One region of the Ruegeria sp. AL2 genome, then DNA from elsewhere that is predicted to be linked to it. Evidence: riboswitches for the same ligand, from Rfam matches in the RefSeq annotation. Region 1 holds a riboswitch; each other region holds the start of a gene.
The links. A riboswitch is a leader RNA that binds a small molecule or an ion and turns the genes downstream of it on or off. The one in region 1 is predicted to bind cobalamin.

Region 2: linked by a shared signal. The riboswitch ahead of ACR0ID_RS17775 (DUF4198 domain-containing protein) and the one ahead of ACR0ID_RS00320 (DUF1636 family protein) in region 1 are both predicted to bind cobalamin.
Region 3: linked by a shared signal. The riboswitch ahead of ACR0ID_RS16535 (hypothetical protein) and the one ahead of ACR0ID_RS00320 (DUF1636 family protein) in region 1 are both predicted to bind cobalamin.

Annotation. Positions count from the first base shown of each region.
Region 1 covers NZ_JBQFXM010000001.1:64,545-70,786, reverse strand. Annotated here, with positions in the region: gene ACR0ID_RS00340 (TolC family outer membrane protein) at 1-496, opposite strand, end outside; gene ACR0ID_RS00335 (protein-L-isoaspartate O-methyltransferase family protein) at 591-1,244, opposite strand; tRNA gene ACR0ID_RS00330 (tRNA-Cys) at 1,469-1,542, shown strand; gene ACR0ID_RS00325 (NAD(P)-dependent oxidoreductase) at 1,720-2,715, opposite strand; cobalamin riboswitch at 2,818-3,022, shown strand; gene ACR0ID_RS00320 (DUF1636 family protein) at 3,117-3,491, shown strand; gene cobW (cobalamin biosynthesis protein CobW) at 3,496-4,551, shown strand; gene cobN (cobaltochelatase subunit CobN) at 4,555-6,242, shown strand, end outside.
Region 2 covers NZ_JBQFXM010000022.1:12,095-18,336, reverse strand. Annotated here, with positions in the region: gene ACR0ID_RS17785 (cobalt ABC transporter permease) at 1-421, opposite strand, end outside; gene cbiM (cobalt transporter CbiM) at 418-1,029, opposite strand; gene ACR0ID_RS17775 (DUF4198 domain-containing protein) at 1,036-1,821, opposite strand; cobalamin riboswitch at 1,954-2,152, opposite strand; gene ACR0ID_RS17770 (ROK family transcriptional regulator) at 2,274-3,464, opposite strand; gene ACR0ID_RS17765 (substrate-binding domain-containing protein) at 3,654-4,673, shown strand; gene ACR0ID_RS17760 (ABC transporter permease) at 4,781-5,854, shown strand; gene ACR0ID_RS17755 (ATP-binding cassette domain-containing protein) at 5,854-6,242, shown strand, end outside.
Region 3 covers NZ_JBQFXM010000016.1:46,757-52,998, reverse strand. Annotated here, with positions in the region: gene recR (recombination mediator RecR) at 1-68, opposite strand, end outside; gene ACR0ID_RS16550 (YbaB/EbfC family nucleoid-associated protein) at 130-483, opposite strand; gene ACR0ID_RS16545 (DNA polymerase III subunit gamma/tau) at 673-2,436, opposite strand; gene ACR0ID_RS16540 (protein-tyrosine phosphatase family protein) at 2,609-3,121, shown strand; gene ACR0ID_RS16535 (hypothetical protein) at 3,113-3,520, opposite strand; cobalamin riboswitch at 3,611-3,829, opposite strand; gene ACR0ID_RS16530 (alpha/beta hydrolase family protein) at 3,962-4,819, shown strand; gene rsgA (ribosome small subunit-dependent GTPase A) at 4,856-5,884, opposite strand; RNA gene ffs (signal recognition particle sRNA small type) at 6,043-6,141, opposite strand; gene ACR0ID_RS16515 (bifunctional 2',3'-cyclic-nucleotide 2'-phosphodiesterase/3'-nucleotidase) at 6,181-6,242, opposite strand, start outside.

The DNA.
Region 1 (6,242 bases):
CGTTGTTCTGGCGGATCGCCACGGTCTCTTCCTGCAACAGGACGCCCAGATAGGCATTTGCTGCGCGGATAAGAACCTGTTGTTCGATATCGATCAGGGTTTGCCGGGTCGATAGCACCGTTTCCTGCGCCGACTGCTTGCCCAGCACCGACGCGCCGCCATCATACAAAAGCTGGCTCAGCGTCAGGCCCGAAAAGAACCGCGACGGCTCGTTTGTCGTCACGACATTATTGACCCGCGAACGGGTGTAATCCTGGCTGACCTGCACGGTCCAGTTGATGATTGGCCGCAACGCAGAAAGCGCAATGGCCACATCTTCATCCGCCGCGCGCAGCAACGCCCGGTTCTGCTCAAGCAATCCACTGGTGTTATACGCGCCGATGAACGCATCCGTTATGTTGTCTGCCCACGCTGCACGCCCTGGCATCACGCTCATGGCAAGTCCTGCGGTCACAGCAAACGCCCTGACCAGCTTACCTGTCGCCGAACCACGCATACCAAAATCCTCTCAAACGAAATTACACTGCCCTACAGGCAGTTTGCGGCCTTCTTTTCAACTAATCAAGGCGATAGAAAAATCTATCGGCGGACTATAGCGAAAATGCACACTCTGCCGAAAAACCTTCCAGAACCGGCGCATTGGCATTGAACACATCACGCCAACTGACGCGACCACCGGTTTTTCGACCGATCCGCACGGTACCCAGGTTGCCGTTGACAAACAGACACACGATCCGACCGTGGTCCTTGAGTTGATCCAACAGGGCATCGGGCACCTGCTCGACACCGCCCTGCACCATGATCGCATCATAGGGGCCGTGTTCCGCCACACCCTGTTCCAGCGCGCCAACGTGGATGATGGCGTTGTGCACGTCAGCTTCGGCCAAGAGGTTTTGCGCCTCGGCTGCAAGGGTTTCGTCGCATTCAACACCCACAACCAACTCAGCCATCCGTGCGGTGACAGCCGTGGAATATCCCATTGCCGGAGCGATATCGAGGACCATCTCATCCTTGGATATGTTCAGCACGTCCAGCATTTTAGCCAGGGTCCGCGGCTCCAGCATGCTGCGCCCGCCACCCAGATCAATCAGGCCGTCCACATAGGCCGCTTCACGTTGAGAATCGGGTACGAAGCTCTCCCGCGGAACACTCAGCATAGCCTCAATGATCGGGAACTTGGTGACGTCAGAGGGGCGGATCTGTGTATCAACCATTGTGCGGCGCCGGGCTGCGAAGTCAGTCATTGGATATCTCGTCTCATTCCCAAAGATGTCGGGCTTGTGCCATATCCTGAACCTTCCAGCAACGCCCCTGTTGCCGCAACCTAAATCGTGATCACCTCCTTGGGCATGGACTTCGGCAAATTTCAGTCTTGCCGGCAAATTCGCACGCAATCCACTGGACGCCCCCGAGGAAAGCTGTTAAAAACCCAGTCACACCACAGCAAGTATTTGATTTTACTTGAAAAGGCGAGTTGGCGGAGTGGTGACGCAGCGGATTGCAAATCCGTGTACACCGGTTCGATTCCGGTACTCGCCTCCAACAACATCCAAATCGCTGACTTAACCCCGCAGTACACGCGTGCGACGCTCGGTATTTCAAGACGTTCAAGGCCCGCGATTCTGTCGAATTGCGGGCCAGATATGGCGTGTTTTTCGGAACACCTGCCTACCCCTGCTCGTTCAAGGGGCGAGATTTTGTCTGGTATGTGCTTTACGTTCAGGCGCGCCCTTGTGGCACAACCTCGTATCCCGGCTCCTCCGGCTCATCATCCGTCATTTCGGCAGGGAAGCCCGGGGCGGTGATATCCAGGCCGGTTGCCTCTTCCAGCCGCTTGATAATATTTGGTGAAAGCTCGCGTTCGCCATAGCGTGCGATACCATCGTTAAAGATGTTGATCATCACCGGGTTTATTTCCAGCGGCACCCCGGCGCGGTCGGCGACCTCCTGAAACAGACCGATATCCTTCTTCACCAGATCCATGGTGAAGGAAATATCGCGCGACCCGTTCAAGATGACCTGACTTTCGGTTTCGTGCACGAAGGACGTGCCGGACGAGATTTTGATCGCCTCATAGGTCGTGTTCAGATCCATCCCCGCAGCCTTTGCCGTAACCAGTGCTTCGGCGCAGGTGATCAGGTTGGCGGTGGCAAGATAATTGGTCATCACTTTCAGCACCGAGGCCGAGCCCAGTTCGCCGGTGTGCAAAACCCGACGACCCATTGTCGTCAGGAACGGCAGAATTCGTTCAAACGTTTCCCGGTCACAGCCCGCAAAGATCGAGATATTGCCCGTCGCGGCACGGTGGCACCCGCCAGAAACCGGGCAATCGACGGCCGCACCGCCGCGCGATATGACTTCGGCTCCCAGGCGTTTGACTTCGGCCTCGTCCGTGGTCGACATCTCCATCCAGATCTTACCGGGGCCCACTTCGGGCAACATCTCCTGCATGACTGCGTCCGATGCTGCCGGAGACGGCAGACAGGTGATCACCGCATCGCAATCGCGCATCAACTGGGCGGGCCCCTCAGCCGCCTTTGCACCTTTGGCGACAAACTCGGCCACCAGATCCGCGTTCAGGTCATGCACAGTCAGATCAATGCCGTTGCGCAAAAGGGATCCCGAAAGCTTGCCGCCTACGTTACCCAGACCGATAAATCCCACTTTCATATGACGCATCTCCAATTTCGTCGTTTTCCCGTCATGCGACCACATACCGAACACATTCTTCATGCCGCCGAACGACGCCTACAGGTCGCTTTTTTCTCCTTGGCCTATTTGTTGCGCGCGAACCGCTTGACAAGCGGGTCAGCGGTGCCGCATGTCCCTGTCGTTGGTGTCGGCGACAGCCGATGAAAAGGGAATGCGTCAACGGTTCATCCGCTAAACGCAGCCGCCCCCGCGACCGTGACCGGAGAGGATGCCCAATACCACTGGCCTGTGCCGGGAAGGCGGGACATCCGACAGAGCGACCGCTCTGGCATCCGCAAGCCGGGAGACCTGCCAACACCCGAAGTTGAAACCGGGCGGGGTGTTCCGGTGTCGGGTCCATGTGCAGACGTGGTGCCCGCATGAAACCCCGTCCCCCGCGAAGAGGATTTGGGGGGATGAGAGACATGACCGAGAACGAACCGGTAGAGCTACTGGTCTGCACGACTTGCCGCCGGGGTCTGCCCGTCGAGGATGACGCTGAGCGACCCGGCACATTGTTGCACAAGGCCCTGGAACAGGCTGTCCTGCCGGATGGCATCATTCTGAAACCGGTCGAATGCCTTTCGAACTGCGATCAGGGCTGTTCCATCGTGCTTCGGGGCGGGCCGGATCGCTGGACCTTTGTTTACGAGAATCTGAACGAAATCGATCACGTCGATGTCATCATCGATGGCGCGACTAAGTATCTGGCCACAGGCGATGGTCTGGTGAAATGGCGCGACCGTCCTGAACATTTCCGCAAAAACTGCGCCTCGCGCATTCCCCCGATTGGAGCCTGAGATCATGTCGAACCTTGAAAAACTCCCCGTCACTGTGATCACCGGCTTTCTGGGCTCGGGCAAAACCACGCTGGTGCGCCATCTGATGCAGAACCCGCAGGGCAAGCGCCTTGCGATTGTTGTTAACGAGTTTGGCGATGTGGGTGTTGATGGCGACATCCTGAAGTCCTGCGCGATTCCGGAATGCCCTGCGGAAAACATCATGGAACTGGCAAACGGCTGCATCTGCTGCACCGTGGCCGACGATTTCATCCCGACCATCGAGGCGCTGATGGCGCTGGAACCGCGCCCGGATCACATTTTGATCGAAACATCCGGCCTTGCACTGCCCAAACCGCTGCTGAAAGCGTTTGATTGGCCTGATATCCGTTCGAAAATTACCGTTGATGGCGTTATTGCGCTGGCCGATGCCGAGGCCGTGGCCGCCGGTCGCTTTGCTCCGAACGTTGAAGCGGTGGATGCCCAACGGCTGGCTGATGACTCGATCAACCACGAAACACCCTTGTCCGAGGTGTTCGAGGATCAGATCTCGTGCGCGGATATCATCCTGCTGACCAAGCCCGATCTGGCAGGTCCCGAAGGTGTCGCGAAAGCTAAACAGATCATCGCCGCTGAGGCGCCGCGCCCGCTTCCCGTCGTCGAGGTTGCCGAGGGTGTCGTCGACGTTCGTGTCGTGCTTGGCCTTGAGGCTGCCGCCGAAGATGACATGGACGCGCGCCCGTCACATCACGATGGCCATCACGATCATGAGCATGACGATTTCGAAAGCATCATCGTCGAGTTGCCGGAACAGACCGACCCGGCGGAACTGGTTGCCAGGATTGAACGTCTGGCAACTGAGCTGAATATCCTGCGCGTCAAAGGCTATGCCGCCGTCACTGGCAAACCGATGCGCCTGCTGGTTCAGGCTGTCGGCGTACGGGTTCGTCACCAATACGACCGCCCGTGGGAGCCCGGTGAAGAGCGCCGCTCGCGCCTGGTCGTCATTGCCGAACATGACGACATCAAAGAGGCTGAGATCCGTGATATCCTAGTGGGTGTGACCGAGGTTGCCGAGTAAGTCATGCACGTCGTCTTTCGCGAAAGCCACGGGCTCGAGGAAACCGAGACCCCAACCGATCTGGGCCAAAGCCCGGCTGATCTGGTTGTACTGTCCTTTTCCGACAGTGACCTGAGCGCTTTCGCGGCGGGCTGGCATCGCGGCGGCGGACCTGAGGGGCGGATGCCAACCTTGCGACTGGCCAATCTTGCAGCATTGAAACACCCACTGTCCGTCGACACCTATGTTGAACAGACACTTGAAGGCGCAAAGGGCATCCTGATCCGTCTGATCGGTGGCGTGCCCTATTGGTCTTACGGGTTGCAACAGGTTCTGGCACTGGCACAGGCCAAAGGCATCGCGCTGGCCGTTTTACCGGCGGATGGGCGCGAAGACACTCGGTTGGATGAGTATTCGACCCTGCCCCTCTCGACCCTGCGGCGGCTGGCACATCTGTGTGATACCGGCGGAGAAGTCGCCGCGCAGGCCGCATTGGCCCAGATGGCGTTAGCAGCAGGGCTTTATGCCGGCCCGGTGATGGGCGCGAAAACCGTGCCCGAATGCGGTGCGTGGTGCCCGGAACAGGGTGTCATCCCGGTGGATTGCGCGTTCGAGAACGATGCTAAACGCATTCTCGTAACCTTCTACCGCGCTTATCTGACATCAGCAGACACAGCCCCGGTCGCGGCCCTGATCCGCAGCTTGCGCGCCCGCGGGCTCCAGGCGGTGGGTTTGTTCGCCCCGTCGCTCAAGGCCCCGGCCGCTGCCAACTGGCTCAGGGAACAGGTCGTTGCCCTCAGACCATCGGCCATCATCAACGCCACTTCATTCTCGGGTAAGGGCGCGTCTGGCACGTCGCCTCTGGACGCGGCGAATGTGCCGGTGTTTCAGGTCGCCCTCGCCACCTCGCGACGCAAGGCTTGGGCCGAGGCCGAACGCGGCCTGTCGCCTGCCGACCTCGCCATGCACGTGGTATTACCCGAAGTGGACGGGCGAATATCAGCAGGCATTGCCTCCTTCAAAGAGCCGGGCAAGCGCGATCCGCATCTGGAATACTCGCGTTTTGCGCATCGGGCCGAGCCGGACCGGATCGAGGCGATCATCGACCGGGTATCTGGCTGGCTTGCTCTGAGTGATAAACCCAAGGCAGACCAGATCCCCGCGTTGGTACTGTCCACATATCCAGGCAAAGACTGGCAGATGGCCCATGCGGTCGGTCTCGACGCGTTGGCCTCAGCCGAAGCGATGCTGTCTGATCTTCACGGTGAAGGCTACGACATCACGGCTGCCGAACCGATTGCCGACACACTCTTGGACGCCCGGGTATCGTGGCCGCTTGAGGATTATCTGAGTGCACTCGCTGAATTGCCCGAGACCCTGCGCACCGATCTGCACACCGTATGGGGCGATCCCGAGCAAGACCCAATTTTCGCTCATGACGCGTTTCACTTCACGGCTTTGCGACGCGGCAAGGCGCTGGTCGCACTGCAACCAGAACGCGGAACACCCGAGCTGCGCGATGACGACTATCACGACCTTTCGCGCACCCCGCGCCATAGCTATGTCGCCTTCTATTTGTGGCTGCGCAAAGGTCTTGGAGCGGATGCGCTGATCCATATCGGTGCGCATGGCACGCTGGAATGGCTGCCCGGCAAATCAGTCGCCCTATCGGCAAACTGCTGGCCCGAGGCACTGATCCGTGACCTGCCGGT
Region 2 (6,242 bases), on a different contig from region 1:
CCCGCACGGCCCTGGCAATGACCTGTTGTTGTTCAGTGCTGAGCACCGCCGCTGCCTGGGCAGGTGCGTTTGTTGGCGGGGTATCAGGTTCCGCTTCAACGCCCATGATCCGGGCGACATCCGCAGCGGGCATGGTGACCTCGGCCACATGTCCGGCACCAAGGTTTGCAAAGAATGTATGGGCCACCGGCGCGTTTGGCGTGTAGATAAAAAACCCGTCTGCATCTGTTACGATACGGCCCAGCTCGGCTCCGTCCGGGCCGTTGACGATGACCTCGGTATCGCTTGCCATGTCGCCGTTGGAAAAGCCGATTTCGCCTTCGATGGCGTCACCGGATTTAAACACTCCGGCTATGACCTTATGCGCTAAGGCAGGTAGGGGTGCGCAGCACAGCGCCAGAATGATTGCCAGATACCTCATGCGACCGCTCGTTTGACAAACAGCTCGGGCTTGACCTTGCGCGCCAGCAAAACCGCGAACCCGGTCAGGATCGCCTCAATCGCCATGACAGGAATATGTGCAAAGAAAACAATCTTAGCCGCAGGCAGGAAGGCATCCCCGGACAAGGCCAGTGAAAACGCAACCATGCCGGTTGTGGCGGCAATGGCAAAGGCACCGCCGACCCCGCCCCATATCGCACCTTGCAGCGGTGAGCCGTGGGCGATCAGGCGGCTAAAGATCAGTCCGGCCAGAACCGCGGGCAATGCGATGTTCAGGGTGTTGATCCCCAATACCGTCAACCCGCCAAAGCCAAAGAAGACGGCTTGCAGCAAAAGCCCGACGAACAGGGCCGGGAATGCGGCCCACCCCAGCAAAAGCCCGGCCATACCGTTGAGGATCAGGTGCACCGACGACGGACCAATAGGAACATGGATCAGCGATGCCACGAAAAAGCTGGCTGACAGCACCCCCGCAGTGGGGATGCGATCAAGATCCAGCGACCTGAGGCCCATGGCAATTCCACCCGCCGCAGCGACGGCACCGCCGATCACGACCGGGTTGGACAAGGCTCCGTCAACGATATGCATCTACGGTTACTCCAAATCCCAGGCGCGGATCCAGATGACCGCGTCCTGGCTGAGTTCTTTGCCATTGTGTTCGGTCACGGGACCGGCGCCGAGCGCTGCAAAACCCCAATATCCGGCTTTCGGAACGCCGAACGTGAAATACCCGTTATCATCCGAGGTTGCGACCAATGCACCACCCGGCAACGGCGAGACGGTCGGGGCCGAAGCAGCCGTGCTTTCCATGTCCGGTTCTGCGGCCATGTACTCGATCTCGATCTCGGCACCCGCAACCGGTTGGCCTTCTGCCATAACTCGACCCGTAAAGGTCGAACCCGCGATGATGTTGGTCGGTTTGTTGAGCGGGATGATCTCAACCGGCAAGCCCACCGGGTTCATCCAGTCGGTCGGCAATTCGTTGCGGTTCAGGAATGCCTTGGCGATCTGCTGGATATAGATATCCTCAGACCCCTCGTAATAGGGCTGGGGAACTGTCACCAGCACATAGTCGCCCGACCGTTTGACCGGAACATAACCCTTGAATGCCGCGCCTTCGTTTTCCCCACCGGTGAAACGCACGGGTTCCAGAGTGTCCAGCAGGTCGGTTTTCTGACCGTTGTGGATCACGTAGAATTCCTGCGGCTTGTCCAGATCCATGACATGCCCGTTCGAGAACGGATGCCAGAAGATCAGCTTGACCGGAACATTCCCCGGTGCGTCGATCATGGTGTCAGAGGTGTATTCCAGCAGGAAATGCGCATTTGCCATCGCTGGAAGCGCCATCGCCACAGCGGCTGCAGAAAGCAGCTTGGTCATCAATAGTCGTCCTTGTCCCTTCGCACCAACCCCGGTACGAGATGCGTTTTGACTGCGGGGACGTCCAAGCCAAGCTGCTTTTTCAAGCATCCTGCTCCGACGCACATCCCGTCGCCGATTAGGAGTGCCCTTGTCAAAGGCACATGTCCGGCAGGTATCCTGACTTGCGGGTCAAAGCGTTGGGCTGGCCTTCCCGGATTAACTCCAGTGGCACTTCAGCCCTGCTCGCCGCTTACAGTTGCGGGTGCAGTTGCGGAATTGGGCCAAAGCCCGCACCGCATTCCCTATTGATTCCAGAGCACGCCCCGGAACCGGACATGCCGAGCGGCTTGCCAGACTTCTTCGGCATCCGTCAACGATCAATTGCGCTGGCTGTCAAAAAGTTCAGCGGGCAATGCCCTTTTTCCGGTTGATCCGCTTTGGATGCAGGTCTGGGTTTTTCGGGGGTGAAACTACCCTTCGAGCAGGTATCTTTCCGACAATGGCAAACTGGCCGCCCCCAATGACCGGGCATCCGGGCCCGCCGTCCCTGCCAGCACCAAGGGCCGTTCAAGCCCGGTCAGGTTCATATCGGATAGTTTGAGCTCAACCCTTTCCACCAGCCGCGCCTTGATATCAGCAGGCATCCAGCCATCAATCTTGACACATTCGAAATCGATCAGGCTGCAAGAAGAGACGATGGCATGGGCGATTCCGTACGCCGCCTGGTTCAGCCAATTCTCAAGGTGGGTTTCCGGTACGTCCCAATGCCGTGTCGTTTCCCAGATTGAGCCGGCTGTTTCGGCATTCCCACCAACTGCGCGCTCCAGCACATAAAGACTGGCGACATCTATCAATGGTTTCACTCCGCCTGCGTCGTCCGGCACAGGCAATGGACCAAGCGCACCGGCATTTCCCCGCCCTGAAAAGATGGAGCCGTTCAGAACCACCCCGCCCCCGATGAAGAAGCCGACATAGAAATACAGGAAATCTCGTGGGCCTTCTGCAGGGCCAAACACCAGCTCGGCACCGCAGGCCGCGGTTGCGTCGTTCTGCAAAAATACCGGCACGTCATAGCTTGCGGCTAGCGCGCCTTTCAGGTCCGCGTCACGCCACGGATCCATTTTTTCCTGAGGAACCTGCAGTGTTTGTGCCCAGTCCCAAAGGTAGAACGGCATGGCAATCCCAAGGCCCGCGATTCTGCTACGCGCCTCGGGCGACATTGACGCCATCACTTTGTCGAGGCTTTCTGTGGAAAAGCTCAATGTCGCCTCGGGCGTCGGAAAATCATAGGTCCGCCGTTCGCGGTGCCTGACGTTGCCAAGGAAATCCGTCAGCACCAGTTCGGTACTACGCCGCCCGACTTTGAGCCCAAAGAAATACGCGCCGTCCGGGTTCAGGCGCATGGGAACCGATGGCTGCCCGACTTTTCCCCGGATCGGTTCGCCCCGCAACAGCAACCCATCGTTCTCCAACTGGCGCATGATGACCGAGACCGTCTGCGCCGACAGGCCGGTCATGCGCGCGATTTCAGATTTTGCGAGGGCCTGATGGCGCCGGACCAGTGACAGGACAAGCCGTTCATTTCGGGCCCGCATTCCACTTTGGTTGGTGCCGCGCATGTCTGGCTCGCGTACGCCAGTAGTATTGCCCTGAGAGTTCATTGCAGACACGGCCATCCCCTTCATGACGACAATGTAAAAACCCTTCCTTTCTGTCAATAATAAATAAGAGTGATTTATTTATTGACTCGAAATTCGAATCTTGTGATGGTTTTCACGTTCGATCGGGCCGGTTTTCGCCCGATCAAACGTATGCCCGGACGGGCATTGGGAAAACTGGGAGGACTACCGATGAAACTTGCGAAACTTGCAGGCGCCACGGCGCTGGCGGTTACGGCCATGGCAAGCAGTGCAATGGCCGAAGGTGAAACCGTTTGCCTGATCACCAAGACGGATACCAACCCTTTCTTTGTTAAAATGAGAGAGGGTGCCACAGCCAAAGCCGAAGAGCTTGGCATGAAGCTGAAAGCCTTTGCCGGCAAAGTCGACGGAGACCACGAAACTCAGGTTCAGGCCATTGAAACCTGCATTCTGGATGGCGCAAAGGGTATCCTGCTGACCGCGTCGGATACGTCGTCTATCGTTCCAGCGGTGCAGCAGGCCCGCGATGCCGGGCTGCTGGTGATTGCGCTGGACACCCCACTTGAGCCTATCGACTCAGCCGACGCGACCTTTGCCACGGACAATTTCCTTGCGGGGCTTCTGATCGGACAATGGGCAAAAGCCACGCTGGGAGATGCGGCAAATGACGCCAAAATCGCCACGTTGGACCTTGCGGTCAGCCAGCCCACTGTGGATGTGCTTCGCAATCAAGGGTTCCTGCAGGGGTTCGGTGTTGATCTGGCCGATCCGAACGTGATTGGCGATGAAAACGACCCGCGTCTTGTTGGTAGCGATGTCACCGCTGGCAACGAAGAAGGCGGTCGTCGCGCCATGGAGAACCTGCTGGCCAAAGACCCGACGATCAACGTGGTGCACACCATCAACGAACCGGCGGCAGCGGGCGCTTATGAAGCGCTTAAGGCTATCGGGCGCGAAAATGACGTGTTGATCGTTTCCGTCGATGGCGGCTGCCCTGGCGTGCAGAACGTGGCGGACGGCGTCATCGGTGCAACATCACAGCAATACCCGCTGCTGATGGCATCGCTGGGCGTTGAGGCCGTCAAGAAATGGGCGGACGAAGGCGTGAAGCCCGAGAACACACCCGGTAAGGACTTTTTTGACACCGGTGTGGCGCTTGTGACGGATAAGGCCGCCGACGGCGTCGAGTCCATCTCGGTTCAGGAAGGCATGGACCTCTGCTGGGGTTAAGCTGAATGTTTGGAAGGCCGCTGCGCGGCCTTCCACTTATCAAAACCACCCACACGCCTGAAACCTTGCTAAAGTCGTCATAAACCTGACGCTTTGGGGGAAGTTCTATGTCCGATTCTTCACGACAAGCTGACGATTTCGAAACCGCCGCAAAAGGCAGCCCGGAGCAAGTCGCCGAGTTTGACGATCACCAACGCGGATTTGTCGGGACGGTTCAGCATTTTCTGCATGTGAACCCGTCGCTGGTCCCGCTGATTGTCCTTGTCGCTGCCATCGTCATCTTTGGTGTCTTATTAGGCCCCAAGTTCTTTTCGCCCTTTGCGCTGACATTGATCCTTCAGCAGGTTCAGATCGTCGGGATTGTGGCCGCGGCACAAAGCCTTGTGATCCTGACCGCAGGCATCGACCTGAGTGTTGGGGCCATCATGGTGATGTCGTCGGTTGTGATGGGGCAGTTTACCTTCCGCTATGGAATGCCGCCTTCGGTTGCGATTGTGTGCGGCCTTGCTGTTGGCTCGGCAATCGGGGCCTTGAACGGGTTTCTGGTCAGTCGCATCAAGCTGCCACCTTTCATCGTCACCCTTGGCATGTGGCAGATCGTTCTTGCGGCGAATTTTCTTTATTCACAAAACGAAACGATCCGGTCGCAGGAAATCGAGGAACACGCCGCCATCCTGCAACTGTTTGGTGCCAAGTTTAACGTGGGCGGAGCGGTGTTTACCGTCGGGGTGGTCTTCATGCTGGCGCTGATCCTCGTCCTTGCATACGCGCTGCGGCACACGGCCTGGGGCAGGCATGTCTATGCCGTCGGGGATGACCCCGAAGCGGCAGAGCTGTCCGGTGTCAACGTACACCGCACGCTGATATCCGTGTACATGCTGTCCGGCCTGATCTGCGCCTTTGCGGGCTGGGCCCTGATTGGTCGGATCGGGTCAGTTTCGCCAACCTCGGGGCAGCTGGCCAACATTGAAAGCATCACGGCGGTCGTGATTGGGGGGATATCTCTGTTTGGCGGTCGGGGGTCTATTCTGGGGTCCCTGTTCGGTGCCCTGATCGTGGGCGTCTTTACGCTTGGGCTGCGGTTGTTGGGCGCGGATGCACAATGGACGTTCCTGCTGATCGGCATCCTTATCATCGCAGCGGTCGCGGTCGACCAGTGGATCAGAAAGGTGGCAGCCTGATGGAACCCATTCTCAAAGGACGGAACCTTGTGAAACGCTATGGCAAGGTGACTGCGCTGGATCACTGCGACTTCGATCTGATGCCGGGTGAGATTCTGGCGGTGATCGGCGACAATGGCGCGGGCAAGTCGACGCTGATCAAGGCTGTGTCGGGCGCGGTGGCGCCGGACGAAGGCGAGGTCTGGCTGGAAGGTCAAAAGGTGAATTTCCATTCCCCGATCGACGCGCGTGAAGCCGGTATTGAAACCGTGTACCAGACGCTTGCCATGTCCCCTGCCCTGTCGATTGCGGACAATATGTTCATGGGGCGGGAAATTCGGCGCAAAGGACCGCTCGGGTCGTGGCTTCGCATGCTTGACCGTCCGGCGATGGAAAAATTCGCCCGCGA
Region 3 (6,242 bases), on a different contig from region 1:
CGCGGGCCAAGCCCCGGCAATTTGGCCATCAGGTCGATCAGATTGTCGATTTCGCTGTTCGTGCCCATGGCCTGCCCTGCTTTGCACCGGAGGGAGCCTCCGGCGGGAGTATTTGGGAAAAGATGAAGCTCAGAACGGTAGCTTGATGTCCTTCGGCAGGCCCATGCTTTCGGTCAGCTTGCCCATCTCTTCCTGTGAACGTTCGGCAGCTTTGGCCTGAGCGTCCTTGATGGCGGCCAGGATCAGGTCTTCGACCACTTCCTTGTCGTCGCCGTTGAAGATCGACGGATCGATGTCCAGCCCTTTGAGTTCACCCTTGGCTGTGGCCGTTGCCTTGACCAGCCCCGCACCGGATTCGCCGACAACCATCATGTTGTTCAGCTCTTCCTGCATCTCGGTCATCTTGGTTTGCAGGTCTTGTGCGGATTTCATCATCTTGGCCATGTCGCCCAGTCCGCCAAGCCCGCCGAGTCCTTTCAGCATCAGTCGTCTCCTGTGTTTCTGTTTGGTTCTAAATACGGACCGCAGGCAGGCGGCACAAGAGGTCTCCCGCCTGTCCAGATCAGAGCGTCGCCGGCCGATCATTTATGCGCCCGCATTCCCTCCCTCAGTTTCATCGTGAAAGGGGGTGAGTATGCCGGTTTCCTGAAACTTGGACCCACAAGCTTAGGGCTAATCCTCTTCGAAGGGGTCCCATTCATCTTCGACTTCGGGAAGGGCCTCGGTCTCAACCTTGGCGGCGCGCTGTTCAGGTGTTTCGATCCTTATGATCCTCGCCTTGGGGAATTGCGCCAGAACGGCCTGAACCAGCGGGTGCTCTTCGGCCTCGGCTTTCAGGGCCAGTTCGGCCCGGTCCCGCACTTCCGCGATGGTCGCCGCATCCCCGTCCGAGACAATGGAGACGGCCCACCGATTGCCAGTCCAGCGTTGCAGGGCAGAGCCCAATCGCGACGCCAGATCCGACGGTGCCTGAGGCGTCGGGGTGAATTCGATCCGGCCAGGCTGGTACGACACAAGGCGCACGCCGCTTTCCACCTCGACAAGCAGTTTCACATCGCGGTTTGTGCGGATCAGTTCCACCACATGCCCGAAGGTTGGATAGCGGGCCAGGGCCGTCTGGGCATCCTGCGCCAGCGCGGCAACCGGTGCGCCACCCGCGCCGCGCGGGGGCGATGCATAGGCAGGCGGCGGGGTCGCGTTGGATTGCGTTGCCACCGGGGCCTGCCGGGACGGTGACATGCCCCCGCCCGGCCCGCCGGGTGGCGAAGGTGGGGCGTCTTGCAGCCGTTTGATCAGCTCTTCGGGGCTGGGCAAATCGGCGACATGCGTCAGTCGGATAACAGCCATTTCGGCGGCCATCATCGCGTTGGGCGCGGCAGAGACTTCCTCCAGCGCCTTCAGCAGCATTTGCCACATCCGGGTCAGAACCCGCATTGGCAAGGCCTCGGCCATGTGCTGGCCCCGTGTGCGTTCGTCGGGGGAAACCGTCGGGTCCTGGGCCGCGTCAGGTGTGATCTTTACGACGGACACCCAATGCGTGATTTCGGCCAGATCGCGCAGCACGGCCAGAGGGTCTGCGCCTTCCGCATATTGACCGCTCAGTTCAGTGAGCGCCCCTGCCGCGTCACCGCGCAGGATCATGTCCATCAGGTCCAGAACCCGTCCACGATCGGCCAGACCCAGCATCGCACGGACCTGATCTGCCGTCGTCTCTCCGGCCCCGTGCGAGATTGCCTGATCCAGCAATGAGGTCGCGTCGCGGGCCGATCCTTCTGCGGCGCGGGTGATCAACGCCAGCGCATCGTCGGCGATCTGCGCGCTCTCGGCCCCGGCGATCTTGCGCAGCAGGCCGATCATGTCTTCGGGCTCGATCCGGCGCAGGTCAAAGCGCTGACACCGCGACAGAACCGTGACCGGCACTTTGCGAATCTCGGTGGTCGCGAAGATGAATTTCACATGTGCGGGCGGTTCCTCGAGCGTCTTGAGCAGCGCGTTGAATGCGCTGGTCGAGAGCATGTGAACCTCGTCGATGATGTAGATCTTGTAGCGTGCACTGGCGGCGCGATAGCGGACACTGTCGATGATCTCGCGGATATCGTTGACGCCGGTACGGCTGGCCGCATCCATTTCCATCACATCGACATGGCGACCTTCCATGATTGCGACGCAATGCTCGCACTGACCGCAAGGCTCGGTTGTCGGTCCTCCGGTTCCATCCGGTCCGATGCAGTTCATGCCTTTGGCGATGATCCGCGCCGTGGTGGTTTTTCCCGTTCCGCGAATGCCGGTCATGATAAAGGCCTGCGCAATCCGGTCGGCCTCGAAGGCGTTTTTTAGGGTGCGCACCATAGCATCTTGACCCACCAGGTCGGCAAAGGTTTCCGGGCGGTATTTGCGGGCGAGAACCTGATAGGCGGGGCTTGGCGTGTCTGTCATGTCTTCTCGCTCGGATTCGGTGCTTCGGCACAGCGTAGTGGCGGCGGCACTCCGCGTCCACTGTGGGGCGTGATGATTTTTTGTTTCAGAAACGGGCTGGTTTCCAACTAAACTGGTCCAGCGGATTTAATGACTCATTTCTTAAAGAGTACCTTGGGGGAGGACGCACTTCATGTCGCAGCTGGTCATTTTTGCTCTGCAGGTCGGAGGCGGAACGCTTGCCCTTACTTCAATGCCCGGGCGTGGCGGGGATTACGTCGGCGATCTGGATATGATTGCGGCTTGGAAACCGGGCCTTGTGATTTCAATGACGACGGATGTTGAAATGCTTCAGGATGGCGCGCAGCACTTTGGCAGCGACATCCAAAGCCGTGCCAGCCGGTGGGTTCACCTGCCGATCGAAGATTTTGGAGCACCGACGCAGGCGGTTCAGAAGGCCTGGCCAGAGGTCAGCGCCACGGCCCGACATGCGCTGTCGGGCGGTGGCCGGGTTCTTGTGCATTGCCGTGGGGGGTGCGGCAGATCCGGGATGATTGTTCTGCGACTGATGGTTGAATGCGGTGAACGCGCCAGCGACGCACTGGACCGCCTGCGGGCCGTGCGCCCCTGCGCTGTCGAAACCGATGCGCAGCTGGCCTGGGCGTCCCGGATCACCCCGGCACAGGTGGAAGTGGGATCAAGCTGACAGCTGCTGGGGTGCGTAGCCGGTTTTCCGGGGCCGGATCGTTGAAACCTCGATCATGGCGCAAGGCGGGTTCGCGACAATGCCCGAGGGCAGCGTGCCGAATGTAGGTCCGAAGATCAAATCGGCATAGGCATCAAGGTCCCGAATTGCCGTATCAGGGTGCGCCCCGCAGAAAACGCGAACGCTGTCGGATCGCGCTCGGATCGTTGCCATGCACCCTTCCGCGCAATGTGACAGCGCGCTGTTGCCTTCAAATTCGAAATCTTCGCTGGTGGCCGAAACCGCCTGCGCCATGGCTTCGGAAATCGAGCGGGCCAGTCGCGCCAAAGCCGGGCAGGTATTGCCCGTCCGCTGGCACACAGTTGCGCTGTATTCGTGTGACTTTGTCTTCCAGATCATCCTGCGCCCTCCGCGCGTGGTGGGCTGGATATTGGGGCAGGTGGGACAGCATCTCGCTGTCAGGACCTGCCCGGACACCCCGCCCGAGTTTCGGTTTCAGTTCCGATGGCAGGTCTCCTGACTTGCGGGTCATTGCTCTGCCGACCTTCCCAGCCCGTGGGCCAGTGGTATTTCGGCATTGCTTACCGCTTACAGTTGCGGGGGCAGTCGCGGACTTGGTTGATATCTGTGTGACCAGACAAACCGCACCGTGTTCCCTTTTCATCCCGACCTCTTGTGGGGGCCGGAAACCATCACACAACCGCTAGCGCCTGATCGCGTTCCGAGTCAAGCCGATCTTTAGGCCGGACGTTTGGTCATGCTGGATGCGGTTTACGTTCCGGCTTAGTTTCGTCGGCATCGAAGGCAGGCAAACCATTGTTTCAGCGAAAGCCGGGGATCATGTTGGATACGGAACAGACGGTGTTGATCGAAGATTTCCGCTTTCCGTCAGGGTCCGTGACCTTGTCGGCGCGGCTGTACCGGCCAGTGGGTGAGCCGGAAACCGTTGTCGTACTTAACAGTGCCACGGGTGTGCCGCGTGACTATTATCAACACTTCGCGCGATGGCTGGCTACCGAGCGGGGGATAGCTTGCCTGACCTATGACTATCGGGACTACGGGCTTTCTTTGGTTGGCCGCCTGAAAGACGCAACTGCAACAATGGCGGATTGGGCGTTGATCGACATGCCAGCGGCACGGGCCGAAATGCGCCGGCGGTTTCAAATGGCGCAGCAGTGGACCATCGGCCATTCCGTCGGTGCGATGCTGGGGCCGGTGCAGCCGGATATCGACCAGATCGACCGAATGATCGGTGTGTGTTCGGGGCTGGTGACTTTGAAAGATCACCCATGGCCCTATCGGGGGCTGGCGGGGCTGTTCTGGTATGGCCATGCACCGCTGATGGTGCGGGCGCTTGGCTATCTGCCTGGCAAAGCAATCGGGTTTGGCTCGGACCTGCCCGCCTCGGTCTACTGGCAATGGCGCAAATGGTGCACAGCTCCTCTTAGCTACGTTCCCGAGATCGGGCAGAATTTGCCTGATGCGCATTGGGGCAGTTCTGGAACAGCTGTGGATCTGTTCACGTTCGAAGACGACCAGATGGTTCCGCCCGAGGCGGTTTGGCGCCTTGCCGATCTGTATGGCCCCGGGGCCAGACGCCACCTTCTGAAGCCTGCCGAATTTGGGCTGCCGGAGATTGGTCACATAGGCGCATTTGCCCGGCGCAATGCAGCGGTCTGGCCGCGCCTGATCGCCTGATCAGACGCGACGCAGGTTTTCCATAACACCTTGCAGCTATGGCCGTTTGCGAAGCTTCTTGTCCTGCATGACACCGCGGACCATCTTGCCGAACGCCTTGTCCCGCGCCCGCGATTGCGCAACGGTTTCCGAGTTTCGCTGATCTTCGCGCCGCAGCTTGCGCCAACGGTCCAGCCGCGCCGGATCAAGAACGCCCTTGCCTATTGCGTTCTGCACGGCACAGCCGGGCTCGGTCTCGTGCTGACAATCCGAAAAGCGGCAGCTTTGGCCAAGCTCTGTGATGTCCGAGAACACGTTGTCGATCCCGTCCTGAGCGTCCAACAAACGCAATGCGCGCATTCCCGGCGTGTCAATCAGCCAGCCACCGTTACCCATCCGGTGCAACGCGCGCACCGTTGTCGTGTGCCTGCCCCGTGCGTCGTCTTCGCGAATTCCAGAGGTGGCGAGGTTTTGATCCGTCATGGCGTTGCTGAGCGTCGTTTTACCCACGCCCGACGACCCGACCAGCGCGCCGGTCTGGCCTTTGGGGCACCATGCCAGAACCTTTTCGATATCTGCCGGGTCCAGCGCATTGATCGCCAGTACCGACAAAAAAGGGTCCAGAGATTGCACTTGTCCCGAGAAACTGCCGGGGTCATCCGACTGGTCAGCTTTCGTCAGGACAACGACAGGATAACATCCGGCCTGATGTGCCAGCGCCAGATAACGTTCCAGCCGGGGCAGGTTGAAATCGGCGTTGCACGAGCTGACGATGAACAACACATCGACATTGGCTGCTATCAGTTGTGTTGCGGCACCTGTACCGGCAGCCCTGCGTTGCAGCAGGCTGCGCCGGTCCAGAATGTGACGCACGCGGTTTTCGGCGTCGGCAAGGACCCAATCCCCAACGGCATATGAACCGGTCGGATTATCCGGTGTCAGCAAAGGGATATCACCATCCGGGCTCAGCCCGATCAGACGGTCCCGATGTACCGATGCGATACGAAAGGGCGTGTCAGAAGGAAAAACCGCATGCTGCGCGGCAAAGTAAGAGGACCATCCCAGGTCCGAAAGCGTATAAGACATTTATCTGCCTGTTTTCAGAAACAGCAATGCCAACGGATGGCATGCGCGCATCCGCAGGTCGTGTGTTCAGGCAGTCCGGTGATTCCGGTGAATCAGAACCAGTCTGCCCGAAGGGTTTTCACTACAATCATCAAGCCCTCCTGTGGCTGTGGTTCACGAAGTGAGAGGTTGGACATCGACCCAAGCGGGGCTCGTTGTGGCTGCTTCCTTCCGGACCTGACCAGGTTGGCGAGGCGCTCGCCCGCGCCAACCTCTCGAGTCCGGATATAGGGAAGGCAACGGGAAAAGACAACCCGTCAGAGCGTCAGGCGGATGCGTTCAAATCCCCTGCCATCCGAGCCCAGCAACACGGGATCGA